DNA from 3 places in the Streptomyces sp. NPDC019443 genome. Region 1 is predicted to be linked to each of the others. Evidence: predicted binding sites of a transcription regulator. Region 1 holds the regulator's gene; each other region holds the start of a gene.

Region 1 (3,275 bases):
TCCCCGCCTCGCAGCCGATCACCGCGCCGCAGAAGCCCGTGCCGACCTCCTCCACGACCAGGTCCGGGTCGGCGGGGACCTCGGGAGCCGGCTGCTGCTTCTTCCAAGGTGGCGTCAGATCGGGGCTGTAGCTGCGCATTCGGCAGACGCTACGACACCCCGAAGCGCGCCGCCAGCACGTCGCGTTGGGCGCGTACGAACGCCGCGTCGACGACCGCCCCGTGCCCCGGCACGTACACCGCGTCCTCGCCTCCCAGGGACAGCAGCCGGTCCAGCGCCGCCGGCCAGCGGGACGGGATCGCGTCCGGGCCCGCCTGGGGTTCGCCCGACTCCTCCACCAGGTCGCCGCAGAACACCACCTCCGGGCTGCCCGGCACCAGGACCGCCAGATCGTGGCCCGAATGTCCTGGGCCCACATTCGCCAGCAGCACCTGGCGGCCGCCCAGCTCCAGCGTCCACTCCCCGCTCACCATGTGGTGCGGCACCACCAGCACGTCGACCGCCTGGGCCGCGTCGTCTTCGGCTACCCCGTGGCGTACCGCCGAGCCGCGGATCCCGTCCCGCTCCCGCTTCATCAGATCGGCCACACCGACCGCGCCGTACACCTGAGCCCCCGCGAATGCCGCCGTCCCCAGCACATGGTCGAAGTGGGGGTGGCTCAGTGCGATATGCGTCACCCGGCGGCCGCCCAGCAGCCCCTGCGCCTGGGTGCGGAGCTCGGCGCCCTCGCGGAGTGTGGAGCCCGTGTCGTACATGAGGACACCGCTGTCACCGGCGATCAGACCCACAGTCGCGTCCCAGACCGGCATCCGTCGGCGGCCCACCCCGTCGGCCAGCCGCTCCCAGCCGAACTCTTCCCAACTGACGTCCATACCGGGACGCTATCGGCAACGACCAGGGATGTCGCACGGTAGCGTGGTCGGCCGCCCTTGCTAGGGGCGTACCCCACGGCCGTACACTGGCACGGTGAAAGGCTGGCACTCGTATGCATCGAGTGCCAAGCAGTCGCCCAGGGACCACAGCTGGAGGTGTGCGCGGTGCTCAGTGAACGCAGACTCGAGGTGCTGCGCGCCATCGTCCAGGACTATGTCGGCACCGAGGAGCCCGTCGGTTCCAAGGCGCTCACCGAGCGTCATAAGCTCGGCGTCTCGCCGGCCACTGTCCGCAACGACATGGCGGTGCTGGAGGAGGAAGGGTTCATCGCCCAGCCGCACACCAGCGCCGGACGCATCCCGACCGACAAGGGCTACCGGCTCTTCGTCGACAAGCTGGCGGGCGTCAAGCCGCTGTCGTCGCCCGAGCGCCGCGCCATCCAGAACTTCCTGGACGGAGCCGTCGACCTCGACGACGTCGTGGGCCGTACGGTACGGCTGCTGGCGCAGCTGACCCGGCAGGTCGCCGTCGTCCAGTACCCCTCGCTGACCCGGTCCACCGTCCGGCACGTGGAGCTCCTCCCGCTCGCGCCCGCCCGGCTGATGCTGGTGCTGATCACGGACACCGGACGGGTCGAGCAGCGCATGATCGACTGCGCGGCGCCGTTCGGTGACACCTCGCTCGCGGACCTGCGGGCCCGGCTCAACAGCCGGGTCGTCGGGCGCCGCTTCGCGGATGTGCCGCAGCTGGTGCAGGACCTTCCCGATTCCTTCGAGGCGGAGGACCGCGGGACCGTCTCCACGGTGCTCTCGACCCTGCTCGAAACCCTGGTCGAGGAGACCGAGGAGCGTCTGGTGATCGGCGGCACCGCCAACCTGACGCGCTTCGGGCACGACTTCCCGTTGACGATCAGGCCGGTGCTGGAGGCGCTCGAGGAGCATGTGGTGCTCCTCAAGCTGCTCGGCGAGGCCAAGGAATCGGGCGGTATGGGCATGACCGTACGGATCGGTCACGAGAACGCCCATGAAGGCCTCAACTCCACGTCCGTGGTCGCGGTCGGCTACGGTTCGGGCGACGAGGCAGTTGCCAAACTCGGCGTGGTCGGACCGACCCGCATGGACTACCCCGGAACGATGGGAGCGGTACGCGCAGTGGCACGTTACGTCGGACAGATCCTGGCGGAGTCGTAAGTGGCCACGGACTACTACGCCGTACTCGGCGTGCGCCGCGACGCATCGCAGGACGAGATCAAGAAGGCCTTCCGCCGCCTTGCGCGCGAACTCCACCCGGATGTGAATCCGGACCCGAAGACGCAGGAGCGCTTCAAGGAGATCAACGCCGCCTACGAGGTGCTGTCGGACCCGCAGAAGAAGCAGGTCTACGACCTCGGCGGGGACCCGCTTTCGCAGGCGGGCGGCGGAGGCGCGGGCGGCTTCGGAGCCGGTGGCTTCGGGAACTTCTCGGACATCATGGACGCGTTCTTCGGTACGGCGTCGCAGCGCGGGCCGAGGTCGCGTACGCGGCGCGGCCAGGACGCGATGATCCGGCTGGAGATCGACCTCAACGAGGCGGCCTTCGGTACGACCAAGGACATCCAGGTCGACACGGCAGTCGTCTGCACGACGTGCTCGGGCGAGGGCGCGGCGCCGGGTACCTCGGCGCAGACCTGCGACATGTGCCGCGGCCGCGGTGAGGTCTCGCAGGTGACGCGGTCCTTCCTGGGCCAGGTCATGACGTCGCGGCCGTGCCCGCAGTGCCAGGGCTTCGGCACGGTCGTTCCGACGCCGTGCCCGGAGTGCGCCGGCGACGGCCGTATCCGGTCCCGTCGCACGCTGACCGTGAAGATCCCGGCCGGCGTCGACAACGGCACGCGCATCCAGCTCGCCGGTGAGGGCGAGGTCGGCCCCGGCGGCGGCCCCGCGGGTGATCTGTACGTCGAGATCCACGAGCTGCCGCACCCGGTCTTCCAGCGGCGCGGCGACGATCTGCACTGCACGGTGACCATCCCGATGACGGCGGCGGCGCTGGGCACGAAGTGCCCGCTGGAGACGCTGGACGGCATGGAGGACGTCGACATCCGCCCGGGCACGCAGTCGGGGCAGTCGATCCCGCTGCACGGGCGCGGCATCACGCACCTGCGGGGCGGGGGCCGCGGCGACCTGATCGTGCACGTCGAGGTGATGACCCCGTCGAAGCTGGACGCGGATCAGGAGCGGCTGCTGCGGGACCTGGCGAAGCTGCGCGGGGAGGAGCGGCCGACGGGCCAGTTCCAGCCGGGCCAGCAAGGCCTGTTCTCCCGCCTGAAGGACGCGTTCAACGGCCGGTAAACGGAGTCACCGGGCTCGCGGTTGCCGTGGGCCGGGGGACGTTCGTGGTTGCTGTCGGTGGCGGGTTTCGCGGGC
Region 2 (3,275 bases), on a different contig from region 1:
CTCGGTGGTCAGGAACAGCGCGGCGATCGACGCGGCGTTCTGCAGCGCGGAGCGCGTGACCTTCGCCGGGTCGATGATGCCCTCGGCGATCATGTCCACGTACTCGCCGGTCGCGGCGTTCAGACCGTGGCCGACAGCCAGGTTGCGCACCTTCTCGACCACGACGCCGCCCTCGAGACCACCGTTGACGGCGATCTGCTTGAGCGGGGCCTCCAGCGCGAGCTTCACGGCGTTGGCGCCGGTCGCCTCGTCACCATCGAGGTCGAGCTTCTCGAAGACCGAGGCAGCCTGGAGCAGAGCCACGCCACCACCGGCGACGATGCCCTCCTCGACGGCGGCCTTGGCGTTGCGCACCGCGTCCTCGATGCGGTGCTTGCGCTCCTTGAGCTCGACCTCGGTCGCGGCGCCGGCCTTGATGACGGCCACGCCGCCGGCCAGCTTCGCGAGGCGCTCCTGGAGCTTCTCGCGGTCGTAGTCCGAGTCGCTGTTCTCGATCTCGGCACGGATCTGGTTCACGCGACCGGCAACCTGGTCGCTCTCACCGGCACCGTCGACGATCGTGGTCTCGTCCTTGGTGATGACGACCTTGCGGGCGCGGCCCAGCAGGTCCAGGCCGGCGTTCTCGAGCTTGAGGCCGACCTCCTCGGAGATGACCGTGCCGCCGGTGAGGATGGCGATGTCGTTCAGCATCGCCTTGCGGCGGTCGCCGAAGCCCGGAGCCTTGACGGCAACGGACTTGAAGGTGCCGCGGATCTTGTTGACGACCAGGGTCGACAGGGCCTCGCCCTCGACGTCCTCGGCGATGATCAGCAGCGGCTTGCCCGACTGCATGACCTTCTCCAGCAGCGGAAGGAGGTCCTTCACGTTGCTGACCTTGGAGTTGACGATCAGGATGTACGGGTCGTCGAGCGACGCCTCCATACGCTCCATGTCGGTGGCGAAGTACGCCGAGATGTAGCCCTTGTCGAAGCGCATACCCTCGGTGAGCTCCAGCTCCAGACCGAAGGTCTGGGACTCCTCGACGGTGATGACGCCTTCCTTGCCGACCTTGTCCATGGCCTCGGCGATGAGCTCGCCGATCTGGGTGTCGGCAGCGGAGATGGAGGCCGTCGAAGCGATCTGCTCCTTGGTCTCCACGTCCTTGGCCTGCTCGAGCAGGGCGCCGGAGACGGCCTCGACGGCCTTCTCGATGCCACGCTTGAGCGCCATGGGGTTGGCGCCGGCCGCCACGTTGCGCAGGCCCTCGCGGACGAGCGCCTGGGCGAGGACGGTCGCGGTGGTCGTACCGTCACCGGCGACGTCGTCCGTCTTCTTGGCGACTTCCTTGACCAGCTCGGCGCCGATCTTCTCGTACGGGTCCTCGAGCTCGATCTCCTTGGCGATGGAAACACCATCGTTGGTGATCGTGGGGGCGCCCCACTTCTTCTCGAGGACGACGTTCCGGCCCTTGGGGCCAAGGGTGACCTTGACGGCGTCGGCGAGCTGGTTCATCCCGCGCTCGAGACCGCGCCGTGCCTCCTCGTCGAACGCGATGATCTTGGCCATGTGAAGTGGTCCTCCCGGACTGGGGTGGATTCTCCGGACCGCGCTGGCGCCCGCGACGGACGGCCTGCAAGCCCTGTGGTTCCTTGCCCCACCTGGCCTGCGGACCTCACCGGCCCGGTCCTCGTTGTCACTCTCACTGTCAGAGTGCTAACGCAATGATTAGCACTCGACCCGGGAGAGTGCAAGCGGCTTCGAAGAAGCCCGGAGGGAGCGCGCAAGCCTGTCGCCGAGGTCCCCAACCGGGCGCAGACGCACGAGGGGCCCGCATCCCTCTTGGGATGCGGGCCCCTCGGCGTGAGTGCGTCGGTGGCCGATCGCGCCGAGATCAGACGGCGAGCTTGACCATGTCCGCCTGCGGACCCTTCTGGCCCTGCGAGATCTCGAATTCAACTCGCTGACCCTCTTCAAGGGTGCGGTACCCGTCCATCTGGATCGCGCTGTAGTGGACGAAAACATCCGCACCACCGTCGACCGCGATGAAGCCGTACCCCTTCTCCGCGTTGAACCACTTGACGGTGCCCTGAGCCATGCCTAACTCCCCTATTACTGGCCCTTGCGCAGGACCGCACTTCGCGGACCCGGGTCAGACCTCCACCCCTTGGGTGTGCGCCGGAACGCGTCGACCGCGGCTGAATGTATCTGTCCAACTGCCGTCTGCAACAGGTCAATCGGACGAGAAATCTGCGCAAGCCCGAACGGATAATTCATGTGAATTCTGTGAATTCCGGGGCAAGTCGGGCCCGACAAAAGGCGCCTACGCGACAATTCGATCGTCCACTTTGGCTGACTCTGGTCGCGCGGCGACGCATTCTCATATGCGCGCGGCACGAGCAGCGGAGGGGGCTTCCCAAAGCTTACCGCGCTCAACCCTATGGAATTACCCCCTCCGCTTCTCTTGCGGAGGGGGTAATAGCGGTAACTCTGCGAAGTCAGCAGCCGCCGGCGACAGCCGGAATGATCGAGACGCCCGCGCCGTCCGGTGTCGCGGTCTCCAGACCCTGCTCGAAGCGGACGTCGTCGTCGTTCACGTACACGTTGACGAAGCGGCGCAGCTTGCCCTGGTCGTCCAGGACACGCGCGGCGATGCCGGTGTGGTTCTTCTCCAGGTCGGCGATCACCTCGGAGAGGGTCGCGCCCTGAGCCGAGACCTCGGCCTGGCCGCCCGTGTACGTACGGAGAATGGTGGGAATGCGGACGTTGACGCTCATGCTGCGTGCCTTCCTTGGGTCTCGGGTGGTCGGTCAGCCGGCCAGGCCGGCGTCGCGGAACGCGTCCAGGCTCGGGCGGATCGTCGCGGTCGGGCCGGTCGTCGGCGCCACCGCGTCCAGCGTCTTGAGGCCGTCACCGGTGTTGAGGACGACGGTGGTGAGCGCCGGGTCGAGCACGCCCTCCTCGATCAGCTTCCTCGTGACACCCACGGTCACGCCACCCGCGGTCTCCGCAAAGATGCCTTCCGTACGGGCGAGCAGCTTGATGGCGTCGACGATCTGATCGTCGTTGACGTCCTCGACCGCCCCACCGGTGCGGCGCGCGATGTCCAGCACGTAGGGGCCGTCCGCCGGGTTGCCGATCGCCAGCGACTTGGCGATGGTGTTCGGCTTCTGCGGGCGTACGACGTCGTGCCCGGCCTTGAAGGCCGTCGACACCGGCGAGCAGCCCTCCGCCTGGGCACCGAAGATCTTGTACGGCTTGTCCTCGACCAGACCGAGCTTGATCAGCTCCTGCAGCCC
Region 3 (3,275 bases), on a different contig from region 1:
CCTGATGCGGCAGCTCGGCGCTCAGTAACAGCGCGCCCGGCCGGATGCCGAAGGCCCCCGTTCCCGCCGAGCGGCGGGAACGGGGGCCTTCACACGTCGTGCGACGTCAGTGGCTGTGCCCGTGGCCGTGGCCCGCGTCGGCCTCCTCCTCGGCCGGCTTCTCGACGACCAGGGTCTCGGTCGTGAGCAGCAGCGAGGCGATGGACGCGGCGTTCTCCAGCGCGGAGCGCGTGACCTTGACCGGGTCGATGACGCCGGCCTTCACCAGGTCGCCGTACTCGCCGGTCGCGGCGTTGAAGCCCTGGCCCGCGTCCAGCTCCGCCACCTTGGAGGTGATGACGTAGCCCTCGAGGCCGGCGTTCTCGGCGATCCAGCGCAGCGGCTCGACGACGGCGCGGCGGACGACCGCGACACCGGTGGCCTCGTCGCCCTCCTTGCCGAGGTTGCCCTCGAGCACCTTGGCGGCGTGGACGAGCGCGGAGCCACCACCGGAGACGATGCCCTCCTCGACCGCGGCGCGGGTCGCGGAGATGGCGTCCTCCAGACGGTGCTTCTTCTCCTTCAGCTCCACCTCGGTGGCGGCGCCGACCTTGATCACGCACACGCCGCCGGCCAGCTTCGCGAGGCGCTCCTGGAGCTTCTCGCGGTCCCAGTCGGAGTCCGTGGACTCGATCTCGGCCTTGATCTGGTTGATACGGCCGACGACGTCCTCGTGGTTGCCGCCACCGTCGACGATGACGGTGTCGTCCTTGGAGACGGTCACGCGGCGGGCGGTGCCCAGCACGTCCAGACCGGCCTGGTCGAGCTTGAGGCCGACCTCCTCGGCGATGACGGTGGCACCCGTGAGGGCGGCCATGTCGCCGAGCATCGCCTTGCGGCGGTCGCCGAAGCCGGGGGCCTTGACGGCCACCGCGTTGAAGGTGCCGCGGATCTTGTTCACGACCAGGGTCGACAGGGCCTCGCCCTCGACGTCCTCGGCGATGATCAGCAGCGGCTTGGAGCCACCCGCCTGGATGACCTTCTCCAGCAGCGGCAGCAGGTCCTGGATGGAGGCGATCTTGCCCTGGTGGATCAGGATGTACGGGTCGTCGAGGACGGCCTCCATACGCTCCTGGTCGCTCACCATGTACGGCGACAGGTAGCCCTTGTCGAAGGCCATGCCCTCGGTGAAGTCGAGCTCCAGGCCGAAGGCGTTGGACTCCTCGACAGTGATGACACCGTCCTTGCCGACCTTGTCCATCGCCTCGGCGATGAGCTGGCCGACCTGCTGGTCCTGCGCGGAGAGCGCGGCGACGGCGGCGATGTCGGCCTTGTCCTCGATCGGGCGGGCGGTCGCGAGGAGTTCCTCGGAAACGGCCCTGACCGCGGCGTCGATGCCCTTCTTCAGGGCGGCCGGGGACGCGCCGGCTGCGACGTTGCGCAGGCCCTCGCGGACCAGCGCCTGGGCCAGCACGGTGGCGGTGGTGGTGCCGTCACCCGCGATGTCGTTGGTCTTGGTCGCCACCTCCTTCACCAGCTGGGCGCCGAGGTTCTCGTACGGGTCGTCGAGCTCGACCTCACGGGCGATCGTGACACCGTCGTTGGTGATGGTGGGGGCGCCGAACTTCTTGTCGATGACGACGTTGCGGCCGCGGGGGCCGATCGTCACCTTGACCGTGTCGGCAAGCTTGTTGACGCCGCGCTCGAGGGCGCGACGGGCGTCCTCGTCGAACTTCAGGATCTTCGCCATGGGAGCTTCTCTGTCCTCTCAAACGAACTGCGCCCCTGACCTCCCGGCTACATCAGTGCGGGGGCCAGGGGCGCAGATCAAACAACTTCGGGTGCGGAGTCCTCTGGGGGGCGACCCCCAGACCCCCGACCTACTTCTCGATGATCGCGAGTACGTCGCGAGCCGAGAGGACGAGGTACTCCTCGCCGTTGTACTTGACTTCGGTGCCGCCGTACTTGCTGTACAGCACGACGTCGCCGGTCTTGACGTCGAGCGGCAGACGCTCGCCGTTCTCGAAGCGACCCGGGCCCACAGCGAGGACGACGCCCTCCTGGGGCTTCTCCTTCGCGGTGTCCGGGATGACCAGGCCAGAGGCCGTGGTCTGCTCGGCGTCGAGCGGCTGGACCACAATGCGGTCCTCGAGCGGCTTGATGGCAACCTTGGAGCTGGCGGTCGTCACGATCCGACCTCCCCCTTCGGAGATCTCACGGGGCTAACTGTCTGAGGTGGCGACCAGGTGGATCCGTCGTCGCGGGTGCCGGACCTGCCCGTCGCTGTGTTGGCACTCTCCAGTGGGGAGTGCCAGACCCGAGACTATGACTGCGATTAGCACTCGGTCAAGCGGAGTGCCAATCAACGGCGCGCGCCGCGCTGATCCCGGTACGGAGAACGTCGCCCCCGGCCCATTGGTTCCGCAGGCCCGCGCCCCCGCGGCACGAGGGCTCAGACGTAGTCCTCCAGGCGCGCCACGGCGTATCCCTGCTCCTCGATACGGCGCAGCAGCCGTGCCGCGGTCCGGGCATCCGCCCTCACGATCTCACCGGGCCGCAACCGTTCGCCTTCCGCGTACTCCCGCCCCAGGACCACCGCGCGGACCCCGCAGTCAGCCGCCGCCCGCAGCGTGTCCTCGTTGTACGCGCCGCGTGGCGGGCGGAAGAGGCGGACCTCATGGTGTCCGCAGATCTCGGCGCGCTGTCCCTCGTACGAGAGCGTGCGCAGATCCGGATGCCGGGCCGTGCGGAACACGCTGACCGGCAACTTCAGCTCGCCCGCCATCCGTACGAACCGCGGATCGCGCGCCGCGCGCTCGTCGAAGGTGAGGAAGACGACCTTGTCGCGGGTGGGCACCCGGTCGACCACGGGCGGCGCCGAGAGCCGGCGTGCGGGCGGCTTCGGCGCGGCGGCCAGCGGCCGGGCCAGCCCCCACCGCCGGTGGGCGGCCCCCGGCGCGCCCGCGCCCGGCGTGACCTGCTTCGCGGCCTTGCGCCCGAGCCGCTCGATCGGGTCCACCGACTGTGCGCACCCCGCGGCGAGAAGCGCACCGGCCGCCAGCAGTCCGGCCAGCAGCCGGTGCGCCTGCGTCATACGTAGTCCTCCAGCTTTGCCACGGCGTAGCCCCTGTCGGTGACCGTCTTCATGACCCGCCGGATCATGTCGGGCATGGTGCCCTCCCAGTCCTCGCTGCCGCGGAAGTGGGTGAGGATGATGTCGCCGGGGTGCAGATCCTGGTCCCACTCCCGCCACTCCATGTGATCGGGAAACGCCTCGGCGGCCCACAGGGGCACGG

The links. The regulator HrcA, encoded in region 1, represses chaperone genes, less so after heat shock. The targets are predictions, from matches to a motif close to TTNGCACTCNGNNNNNCNGAGTGCNAA.
Region 2: a site for HrcA is predicted at 1,670-1,696, ahead of groL (chaperonin GroEL). Genes of this name have one in related genera too.
Region 3: a site for HrcA is predicted at 2,315-2,341, ahead of groES (co-chaperone GroES). Genes of this name have one in related genera too.

What each region holds. Positions count from the first base shown of each region.
Region 1 covers NZ_JBIRYJ010000006.1:230,013-233,287, forward strand. The annotation lists gene ACH492_RS21120 (DUF3097 domain-containing protein) at 1-139, opposite strand, end outside; gene ACH492_RS21125 (MBL fold metallo-hydrolase) at 150-872, opposite strand; gene hrcA (heat-inducible transcriptional repressor HrcA) at 1,038-2,063, shown strand; gene dnaJ (molecular chaperone DnaJ) at 2,064-3,200, shown strand.
Region 2 covers NZ_JBIRYJ010000004.1:537,145-540,419, forward strand. The annotation lists gene groL (chaperonin GroEL) at 1-1,545, opposite strand, end outside; gene ACH492_RS16635 (cold-shock protein) at 1,871-2,074, opposite strand; gene ACH492_RS16640 (MoaD/ThiS family protein) at 2,475-2,753, opposite strand; gene thrC (threonine synthase) at 2,787-3,275, opposite strand, start outside.
Region 3 covers NZ_JBIRYJ010000013.1:98,777-102,051, reverse strand. The annotation lists gene ACH492_RS30855 (ester cyclase) at 1-28, shown strand, start outside; gene groL (chaperonin GroEL) at 107-1,729, opposite strand; gene groES (co-chaperone GroES) at 1,860-2,168, opposite strand; gene ACH492_RS30840 (polysaccharide deacetylase family protein) at 2,432-3,073, opposite strand; gene ACH492_RS30835 (polysaccharide deacetylase family protein) at 3,070-3,275, opposite strand, start outside.